DNA from 2 places in the Streptomyces sp. NPDC048389 genome. Region 2 is predicted to be linked to the other one. Evidence: riboswitches for the same ligand, from Rfam matches in the RefSeq annotation. Region 2 holds a riboswitch; the other holds the start of a gene.

Evidence for each region. A riboswitch is a leader RNA that binds a small molecule or an ion and turns the genes downstream of it on or off. The one in region 2 is predicted to bind thiamine pyrophosphate.
Region 1: it holds a riboswitch for thiamine pyrophosphate, as region 2 does, so the genes downstream of both, thiC (phosphomethylpyrimidine synthase ThiC) here and thiO (glycine oxidase ThiO) in region 2, are expected to answer to the same signal.

Annotation. Positions count from the first base shown of each region.
Region 1 covers NZ_JBEZKP010000001.1:152,342-157,331, reverse strand. The annotation lists gene AB0903_RS00710 (DUF5326 family protein) at 1-161, shown strand, start outside; gene AB0903_RS00705 (IclR family transcriptional regulator C-terminal domain-containing protein) at 419-1,192, shown strand; gene AB0903_RS00700 (SsgA family sporulation/cell division regulator) at 1,325-1,759, shown strand; gene AB0903_RS00695 (YibE/F family protein) at 1,797-3,122, opposite strand; TPP riboswitch at 3,194-3,326, shown strand; gene thiC (phosphomethylpyrimidine synthase ThiC) at 3,319-4,990, shown strand, end outside.
Region 2 covers NZ_JBEZKP010000023.1:19,107-24,096, forward strand. The annotation lists gene thiE (thiamine phosphate synthase) at 1-408, opposite strand, end outside; gene AB0903_RS17830 (Rv2175c family DNA-binding protein) at 495-860, opposite strand; gene AB0903_RS17835 (FAD-dependent oxidoreductase) at 988-2,178, opposite strand; gene AB0903_RS17840 (hypothetical protein) at 2,267-2,608, opposite strand; TPP riboswitch at 2,660-2,772, shown strand; gene thiO (glycine oxidase ThiO) at 2,770-4,113, shown strand; gene thiS (sulfur carrier protein ThiS) at 4,110-4,310, shown strand; gene AB0903_RS17855 (thiazole synthase) at 4,316-4,990, shown strand, end outside.

The DNA.
Region 1 (4,990 bases), on a different contig from region 2:
CGGTGATCGCGCTCGTCGTTTTCGGTGGACTGATCGCGAGCGTCGTCGGATTCGTGATCGGGCTGCTCTTCAAGCTCTTGGTCTTCGTCGCCCTGGTCGGTGGACTGGTGTTCCTGGTGAGGAAGTTCATGGCGTCCTCGAGTTCGCGCGGTGAGTGGTAGCGAAGGGGGCGACCGTATGGTCGCCCGTTAGCCCGGCCGGGCGAAACGGCCGGACCGGCCCCTGTTCCGGCCGGTGCTGCCATTAGAGTGGTTCACCGCTGCCGCCCTCGGGAATTGTGTCCGGAGCAGGATCGCTCTCACCAGCGCTTCGGTGCCTCGCGGCGCTGAACGGCTGCGCCAGTGCCGGGGCTGCGGCGGCCGCGGGGGCGGCCCCCGCAGGCGGGCGCGCTGCCCGTCACCATGCCTGGGGGTGACCTGTGGCCGGGGAAACGAAAGCCGCTTCCGCACCGACCCTGATCGGCTCCGTCCAGCGCGCCCTGAGACTGCTGGAAGCCGCCGGTGCGCATCCGGACGGGGCCCCCGCGAAACTGCTCGCGCGCGAGGCCGAAATCCCTTTGCCGACCGCCTACCATCTGCTGCGCACCCTGACCCACGACGGCTATCTGCGGCGCCACAGCGGCCTGTACGTGCTCGGAGAAGCGGTGGATCGGCTGGTCGCGGGCGGGTCGCCGGAGAACCGCCGCAGCACCCTTGAGGAGTCCCTCGCCCACTGGCGGGACGCGATCGGTGTGCCTGTCTACTTCGCCGTCTACCTCGAGGGCGAGATCGATCTCGTCGCCGTCTCCGACACGCCGTACGCCCCGGCGGTACCCGAGTGGGCGGACTTCCGCGAGACCGCGCACGCGCACGCGCTCGGCCAGTGCCTGCTGGGCCAGCTCGACGAACCGGCCCGCCGCGACCATCTGAGCCGCCATCCCGTGCAGCCCGTGACGCCGTACACCGTTCGCGACCAGCGCACCCTGCTCGACCGGCTGGCCGCCCATGGGCGCACGCAACCCGTCGTGGAGCGTCAGGAATATGCAATCGGCACGGTCTGCGCTGCTATTCCGATCACTGTCGGTTCCGGTGCCGCGACGATGGCCATTTCTCTTCCCGCCCATCAGGAGGCCAGACTGCTTCCCGCGGTCGAGCAGTTGCGTACAGGAATCGGTGGGCTGTTGGGGTCACTTGCCTTCTCTATCAGTATCTGAAATATCACTCCTTGTGATCTGCTAGCCCTTCGACCACGATGACGCAAGAGGGCCTGGAGGATCGTTCCTGGCCGTTTTCTTCTGCTTTGCCGTACGGGTTCATTCAATGCTTCATCTGCTGCGGGGTATGTGATGCGCGAGTCGGTCCAGGCCGAGGTTCTGATGAGCTTTCTCGTCTCCGAGGAGCTGTCCTTCCGGATTCCGGTCGAACTGGGTTATGAGACGGGAGATCCGTATGCCGTGCGGATGACCTTTCACCTGCCCGGCGACGCGCCCGTGACCTGGGCGTTCGGGCGGGAGCTGCTGCTCGACGGAATCAACGGCCCGAGCGGGGACGGCGATGTGCACATCGCGCCCGTCGGGCCGGAGATCCTCTCCGACGTGAGTATCAGGCTCCGTGTCGGCCGTGACACGGCTCTCTTCCGGGCGGGAGCGGCACCGCTCGTCGCCTTCCTCGACCGTACGGACAAGCTGCTGCCCATGGGGCAGGAGCTCACGCTGGGTGACTTCGACGTGAGCCTGGAGGAGGCGCTCGGGCGGATCCTCGCCGAGGAGAACGCCGGCTGACGTGCTTCCGGCTGCCGCGGCGTCACCGCTTGCGCCGTCACCGCTTGCGCCGTCGCCCCCGGCCCGCGCGGCCCGGCGAAGCGCCCGGCGCCGCCGGTCCGGAACGGTCGGCCGAGACCACCAGGGTGGCGAGTGCCGTCGTCACCGGCACCGAGGCGACCAGCCCGATCGAGCCGACCAGGGTCCGTACGATCTCCTCGGCCACCAACTCGCTGGTGGCGACGGTGCCCACACTGGACTGAGCGATGGAGAAGAGCAGCAACAGGGGCAACGCGGCGCCGGCATAGGCGAGTACGAGCGTGTTGACGACGGACGCGATGTGGTCGCGGCCGATCCGGATGGCGGAGCGGTAGAGAGCGCGCCGGCCCATGTCCGGGTCGGCCTGGTGCAGTTCCCACACCGCCGAGGTCTGCGTCACTGTCACGTCGTCGAGCACGCCGAGCGAGCCGATGATGACGCCGGCGAGCAGCAGACCACTCATGTCGATCTCCGGATACAGCCCGTGGATCAGACCGGTGTTGTCGTCGGTGTTGCCGCTCAGGCTGGCCCAGCCGATGAACAGCGAGCCCAGCAGCCCGATCAGCAGCAGTGAGATCAGGGTCCCGAGCACCGCGACGGAGGTCCGCGCGGTCACCCCGTGACACAGATACAGCGCGATCAGCATGATCGCGCTCGCCCCGATCACCGCCACGACCAGCGGGTTCGAGCCCTGCAGGATAGCGGGCAGGATGAACAGCGTCAGGATGGCGAACGAGACCACGAGCGAGATCAGGGCCATCACACCCCGCATCCGGCCCACCAGGACCACGACGACGGCGAAGATCGCCGCCAGCAACGCCATCGGGAAGCCCCGGTCGATGTCCGTCACCGAGTACTGGAGGTCGCGGGGCGCGTCGGGCGCATAGGCGACGACGACGCCCTGGCCCTCCTCCAACTGCCGCGGCGCGTCCGGCTGGACGATTTCGACGAAGGTCCGGCCCTTGTCCGGGCCGGTGGTCACCTCGACGGTCGCCCTGGCGCACCGGCCCTGCTGCGAGTTCACCGCCTCGCGCCCCTGCGGCGTGGAGGTGTCACCGGTCGGCGGGACCTGGGCGGCGTTGACGTCCTCGCAGTCCACTCTCTCGACCGACACCACCCTGCCCTGCTCCGTCTGCCGGTCGAAGCCGACTCCGGTGCGCTCGTGGCCCGGCGCCCCGCCGGGCCACAGGACGGCGAGCCCGACGAGGACGGCCGTCGCGAAGGGGATGAGCACGGCCGCGATGACCCTGCGAAGGTGCTGGGAGACCGGCGCGGCGGGCCCATGACTGTGCACATGACTGTGGGCCTGGCCGTGCGGCTCGGGGGGCTGCTGCGATGAAGTCACGGACCGATCATCGCAAGAGCGGGAGGGGCCCTCTGTTCAGCGCGCCAGACATGACGCTAGCGTGGTGGCACCTTTGCACACGCGGGAGCTCGGAGCACCGGGCTGAGAGGGCGCTGACCTTCGTACATCCGTACGGGACAGCTGCGCCGACCGCCGAACCTGTTACCGGGTAATGCCGGCGTAGGGAGTAGGTCTCATGACCGTATCGGACGCAAGCACGCCTGCCTCGAACCAGAACGACGAGGCCGGGAAGTCCATCGGCTGGCACAAGGGATACGTCGAGGGCTCCCGCCCCGACCTCCGTGTGCCGGTACGGAAGGTGCACCTCACCAACGGCAGGGACGTGACGCTGTACGACACGTCCGGTCCGTACACCGACCCGAACGTCGAGACGGACGTACGCCGCGGTCTGCCGCCGCTCCGGGAGAACTGGATCATCGGTCGCGGCGACACCGAGGAGTACGCGGGGCGGCCCGTCCGCCCGGAGGACGACGGGATCAAGCACACGTCCCCGCGCGGCGGACTCCGCAACCTGGACGCGGTCTTTCCCGGCCGTCCGCGCCAGCCCCGCCGCGGGCGGGACGGCCGGGCCGTGACCCAGCTCGCCTATGCGCGCCGGGGCGAGATCACGCCGGAGATGGAGTACGTCGCCATCCGTGAGAACGTCTCCCCCGAGGTCGTGCGCGAAGAGATCGCGGCCGGCCGGGCCGTTCTGCCGGCGAACGTGAACCACCCCGAGATCGAGCCGATGATCATCGGTAAGCGTTTCCTGGTGAAGGTCAACGCCAACATCGGCAACTCCGCCGTCACCTCCTCCATCGAGGAGGAGGTCGAGAAGATGACCTGGGCGACCCGCTGGGGCGCCGACACGGTCATGGACCTGTCCACGGGGCGCAACATCCACACCACCCGCGAGTGGGTGCTCCGCAACTCCCCCGTGCCGATCGGCACCGTGCCGCTGTACCAGGCGCTGGAGAAGGTCGACGGCAAGGCCGAGGAGCTGACCTGGGACGTCTACAAGGACACGGTCATCGAGCAGGCCGAGCAGGGCGTGGACTACATGACCGTCCACGCGGGCGTGCTGCTGCGCTATGTGCCGCTGACGGCCCGCCGCAAGACCGGCATCGTCTCGCGCGGCGGCTCGATCATGGCGGCGTGGTGCCTGGCGCACCACAAGGAGTCGTTCCTGTACGAGAACTTCGAGGAGCTCTGCGAGATCCTCGCGGCCTACGACGTGACGTACTCCCTCGGCGACGGTCTGCGGCCCGGTTCGATCGCGGACGCCAACGACGAGGCGCAGTTCGCGGAGCTCAGGACGCTCGGTGAGCTCAACACGGTCGCCAAGCGCATGGGCGTGCAGACCATGATCGAGGGCCCGGGACACGTCCCGATGCACAAGATCAAGGAGAACATCGACCTCCAGCAGGAGATCTGCGAGGAGGCGCCGTTCTACACGCTGGGCCCGCTGACCACCGATGTGGCGCCGGCGTACGACCACATCACCTCGGGCATCGGAGCGGCGATGATCGCCTGGTGGGGCACGGCCATGCTCTGCTACGTGACGCCCAAGGAGCACCTGGGCCTGCCGAACCGCGACGACGTGAAGACCGGCGTCATCACGTACAAGATCGCCGCCCACGCGGCGGACCTCGCCAAGGGGCACCCGGGCGCGCAGGAGTGGGACGACGCGCTGTCCGACGCCCGTTTCGAATTCCGGTGGGAGGACCAGTTCAACCTGGCTCTGGACCCGGACACGGCGCGGGAGTTCCACGACGAGACGCTGCCTGCGGAGCCGGCGAAGACCGCGCACTTCTGCTCGATGTGCGGGCCGAAGTTCTGTTCGATGAAGATCAGCAGAAGCATCACGG
Region 2 (4,990 bases):
GGGGCCGGTGCAGTAGTAGTCCACGCCCGGCTCGACCGCGGCGGCGGCCGCCTCGGACTCCGCGTGCGTCGAGCGGCCGATCAGCACGCCGTCGCCGAGGATCGCCCGCGCGGCGGGCACCGGCAGGTCGCCCTGGCCCAGGTGCAGCACGTCCGCGCCGATGGCGTGCGCCACATCGGCGCGGTCGTTCACCGCGAGAAGCCTGCCGTGCCTGCGGCAGGCGTCGGCGAAGACCTGGAGGTGCTCCAGCTCCTCACCGGCCTCCATGCCCTTGTCCCGCAGCTGCACGATGTCCACGCCGGACGCCAGCACGGCGTCGAGGAACTCGGGAAGGTCACCCTGCCTCTTACGGGCGTCCGTGCACAGATAGAGCCGGGCGTCGGACAGCAGCGAGCGAGCCGTGGCCATGAGGCGATCCCCCCGTCGGGCGGCCGGATGTACGGGCCGGGTCCGGCCCGGTCCGTACATCCCGCCGCGTTGGTGTTTCCGATACGTCAGACGGCGAGCGCCTGTGCCCGGCGCTTCACCTCCGTACCGCGATTCTCGCTGAGCGCCTGCGCGGGCGTGCCCGGCAGGGTCGGGTCGGAGGTGAAGAGCCACTCCAGCATCTCTTCGTCGGTGAAGCCGTCGTCCCTCAGGAGGGTCAGAGTCCCCGAGAGGCCCTTGACCACCTTGTTGCCGTCGATGAAGGCGGCAGGCACCTGGAGCGCCCGGTTCTCGCCGCGGCGCACCGCGATCAGCTGGCCTTCCTTGACCAACTGCCGCACGCGCGTCACCTCGACATCGAGCATTTCCGCGATGTCCGGCAGGTGGAGCCAGGCGGGGACGAGAGCATCGATCTTTGCGTCAATCTCGGTCACGGGACAAGCCTGCCATCCAGGACCGACAGCCGGAAGCCGGGACCTGCCGTACCGCTCGTCCAGAGGGACCCCGCCGTGGCCCTCCAAGGGCCCCGCCGACGCCTTCGGCGGGATCCGGCCGCCCCCTTCAGAGGGGCCTGGCCGCGGCTTTCAGGGGGACCGAAGGGTCGGCTGCCCGCCCCGGATCCAGCGCCGCCCCGGACACGATCAGCTTGCGTCCCTGCGCCAGGTCACGCGGTCGGCCGACGGCCAGCAGTGCCACCAGGGCGCCGCCACGCAGCCAGAGCACCGACCAGGCGTCTTCGGTGGGGTCGCCGCGCCGGAGCAGGGTGTCGGCGGTGCCGTGGTGGCCGGCGTACTGGACGAAACGGCCGAACTGCTCGGACCAGAAGTACGGCACCGGGTCGTACGGCTCGATACCCGCGGCGCCGGTGGTGCCCTCATCGCCGGTGATGCCTGCGGCGACCGTGCGCGGCCCTTGGAGCGCGTTGTCCCAGTGGTGGACGAGCAGACGCTCCCCGTAGCGGCCGGACGGATACGAGGCGCAGTCCCCCACGGCGTACACATCGGGAGCGGAGGCGCGCAGCCACCGGTCGGCGACGACCGCCCCGTCGGGACCCAGCTCGATGCCGGAGCCGGCGAGCAGGCCGGTGGCGGGCCGGGCGCCGATGCCGACGACGACGGCACCGGCCGGAATCCTGCGGCCCCCGGCCAGCACGACGGTGCCCGGCTCGACCGCGTCGACCCGGGCACCGGTGAGCAGCTCGGCCCCGTACTGCGCGTACCAGGCGGCCATCGGGGCGGCGACCTCGGCGGGCATGGTGCCGGCGAGCGGACGGTCGGCGGCCTCCACGACGGTCACCGCGCAGCCGGCCTGACGGGCGGCCGTCGCGAACTCCGCGCCGATCCAGCCGGCACCGACCACGACGATGTCGTGCTTCTCGGCGAGCAGCGGCCGCAGCCGTGCGGCGTCGTCCAGCGTGCGCAGCAGATGGACGCCGGGGACGCCGGACGCGCCCGGCAGGGTGATTGGCTCCGCGCCGGTGGCCAGCACCAGTACGTCGTACGGGACGGGGCCGGTCGCGGTGTCCACCTCGTGGGCGCCCGTACGCACCCCGGTCACCTCGACGCCGAGGCGCAGTTCGACGTCGAGGGCCTCGAAGTCGATGTCGAACGCCGAGCCCTCCGCCGTGCCCAGCAGGACGGCCTTGGACAGCGGTGGCCGGTCGTACGGCTGATGCGGCTCAGCGCCGAGCACGGCGACCGGACCGGTGAAGCCGAGTTCTCGGAGGGCGACCGCCGTCTGGACACCGGCCATGCCGGCGCCGACGATCACCACCCGACGCCGCTCCGCTGTCTGCTGCTGCCGTTCGTCCACCCGCACACCTTACGTACCTGACGACCGGTCAGGAAGGCAGTTCCTCCACCACGCTCGTCCCGCTGCCCTCCCGGGACTCCCACTCCCACGTCTCCTCCAGCCGCACCCTCCCGTCCGGCAGCTCCACGACCGAGGAGACGCAGTGACCGGAGGAGGTTTCGCCGTCGGTCTTCAGCTGCACATAACGGAAGTCCAGCCGGTCGCCTTCCCGAGTCCCCACAAGGTGCCCGCGAACCACGTCACCGCCCGCGTACTCGGCCCAGATCCTGCCCCGCTCCTCGTGGTACCTGAACCGCGTGCGGGTGCCCACCTGGCCCGGGGCCTGGTCCGCGACCGGGGAGAGAACGAGTCCGTCGAGGGTCTTCGCCACTGCTGCGGCTCCCTTACTGGGCGTCGGGGCGGGGGGTTAGGGTGGCCACCGTAAGGCACTCGCGGGAGCCCGGACGCACCGGGCTGAGAGGGAGGCTGACCGGCCTCCGACCGTACGAACCTGATCCGGGTCATGCCGGCGAAGGGAGGGGCTGGACGCCCATGTCGTCTCGTACACCACCTACCCCCGACGTCCTTGTCGTCGGGGGCGGAATCATCGGCCTGGTCACGGCCTGGCGCGCCGCGCAGCAGGGCCTGCGGGTCACCGTCGCCGACCCGGAGCCGGGCGGCGGGGCCGCGCAGGTCGCCGCCGGCATGCTGGCCGCCGTCACCGAACTCCACTACGGCGAGCAGACACTGCTCGGACTCAATCTCGAATCGGCCCGCCGCTACCCGGCCTTCGTCGCCGAGCTGGAGGAGGCGAGCGGGCAGCAGGTCGGCCACCGCTCCTGCGGCACGCTCGCCGTCGCCCTCGACGCCGACGACCGGGCGCATCTGCGCGAACTGCACGCGCTGCAGCGTCGCTCGGGGCTGGACTCCCAATGGCTCTCCGGTCGCGAGTGCCGCCGCCTGGAGCCGATGCTCGCGCCCGGCGTACGCGGCGGTCTGCGGGTGGACGGCGACCACCAGGTCGACCCGCGGCGACTGGCGGCGGCGCTGGTCGTGGCCTGCGAGCGGGCCGGTGTGGGCCTCCGCCGCACCTGGGCGGAGCGGCTGCTCGTCGAGGGCGACCGGGCGGTGGGGGCGGCCCTCGCCGACGGCACGGAAGTGCGCGCCGGTCAGGTCGTGTTGGCGGGCGGCAGCCTGAGCGGCCGGCTGAAGGGCGTACCGGCGGACGTGCCGGTGCCCGTACGGCCGGTGAAGGGCCAGGTCCTGCGGCTGACCGTGCCGCGGGCCTACGCGCCGTTCCTCTCCCGCACCGTGCGCGCCGTGGTGCGCGGCAGCCATGTCTACCTCGTGCCGCGCGAGGACGGCGAGCTCGTCGTCGGCGCGACCAGTGAGGAACTCGGCTGGGACACCACGGTCACCGCGGGCGGGGTGTACGAGTTGCTGCGCGACGCGCACGAACTGGTACCGGGCATCACCGAGCTGCCCCTCGTGGAGACCCGCGCCGGGCTGCGGCCGGGCTCCCCCGACAACGCGCCGCTCCTGGGCTGCACGGAGCTGCCGGGGCTGCTGCTGGCGACCGGGCACTACCGCAACGGGGTGCTGCTGACGCCCGTCACCGGCGACGTGCTGGCCCAGGCGCTGGTGAGCGGCGAACTTCCCGAGGTGGCCCGGCCCTTCTCGCCGCGGCGCTTCACGGCGGGGCACCCGTCGGCGCGGGGGCCGGCCCTTCAGGGGCCCGCACTTCCGGAGACCGGCCTCCAGAAGCCCGGTGTCGAGAAGCCCGGTGTCGAGAAGCCCGATGTTCGGAACCCCGGCCTCCAGGACGCCGGTCTTCGGAACTCCGGCCTCCAGGACCCGGGCCTCCAGGACACCGCGCTCGAGGAGCAGTCCGCATGAACATCTCCGTCAACGGCGAGGCACGCGATCTTGCCGCAGGGACCACGCTGGACACCGTCGTCGCGGAACTCACCGCGGCACCCTCGGGTGTGGCCGCGGCCGTCAACGAGACCGTCGTCCCGCGCAGCCAGTGGCCCGGCACCCCCCTCGGCGACGGTGACCGCGTCGAGATTCTCACCGCAGTGCAGGGAGGCTGATCCGCATGGCAGACGACCGCTTCATCCTCGGCGGGACGACCTTCGACTCCAGGCTGATCATGGGTACCGGCGGGGCACCCAGCCTCGACGTACTCGAACGCTCCCTGGTCGCGAGCGGCACGGAACTCACCACCGTGGCGATGCGCCGCCTTGACCCGACCGTCCAAGGGTCCGTCCTGTCCGTACTGAACCGGCTTGGCATCCGGGTCCTGCCCAACACCGCAGGCTGCTTCACCGCCGGTGAGGCGGTCCTCACCGCGCGTCTGGCGCGGGAGGCGCTGGGCACCGACTGGATCAAGCTCGAGGTCGTCGCGGACGAGCGGACCCTGCTGCCGGACGCGGTGGAGCTGCTGGACGCGGCGGAGACACTGGTCGACGACGGATTCACGGTCCTTCCGTACACGAACGACGACCCGGTGCTCGCGAAGAAGCTGGAGGACGTGGGCTGTGCCGCGATCATGCCGCTCGGTTCGCCCATCGGCTCCGGGCTGGGGATCCGCAACCCCCACAACTTCCAGCTGATCACCGAGCAGGCGGGCGTGCCGGTGGTGCTCGACGCAGGCGCCGGCACGGCGTCGGACGCGGCGCTCGCGATGGAGCTGGGGTGCGCGGCGGTGATGCTGGCGTCGGCGGTGACGCGGGCGCAGGAGCCGGTCCTGATGGCGGAGGCCATGCGGCAC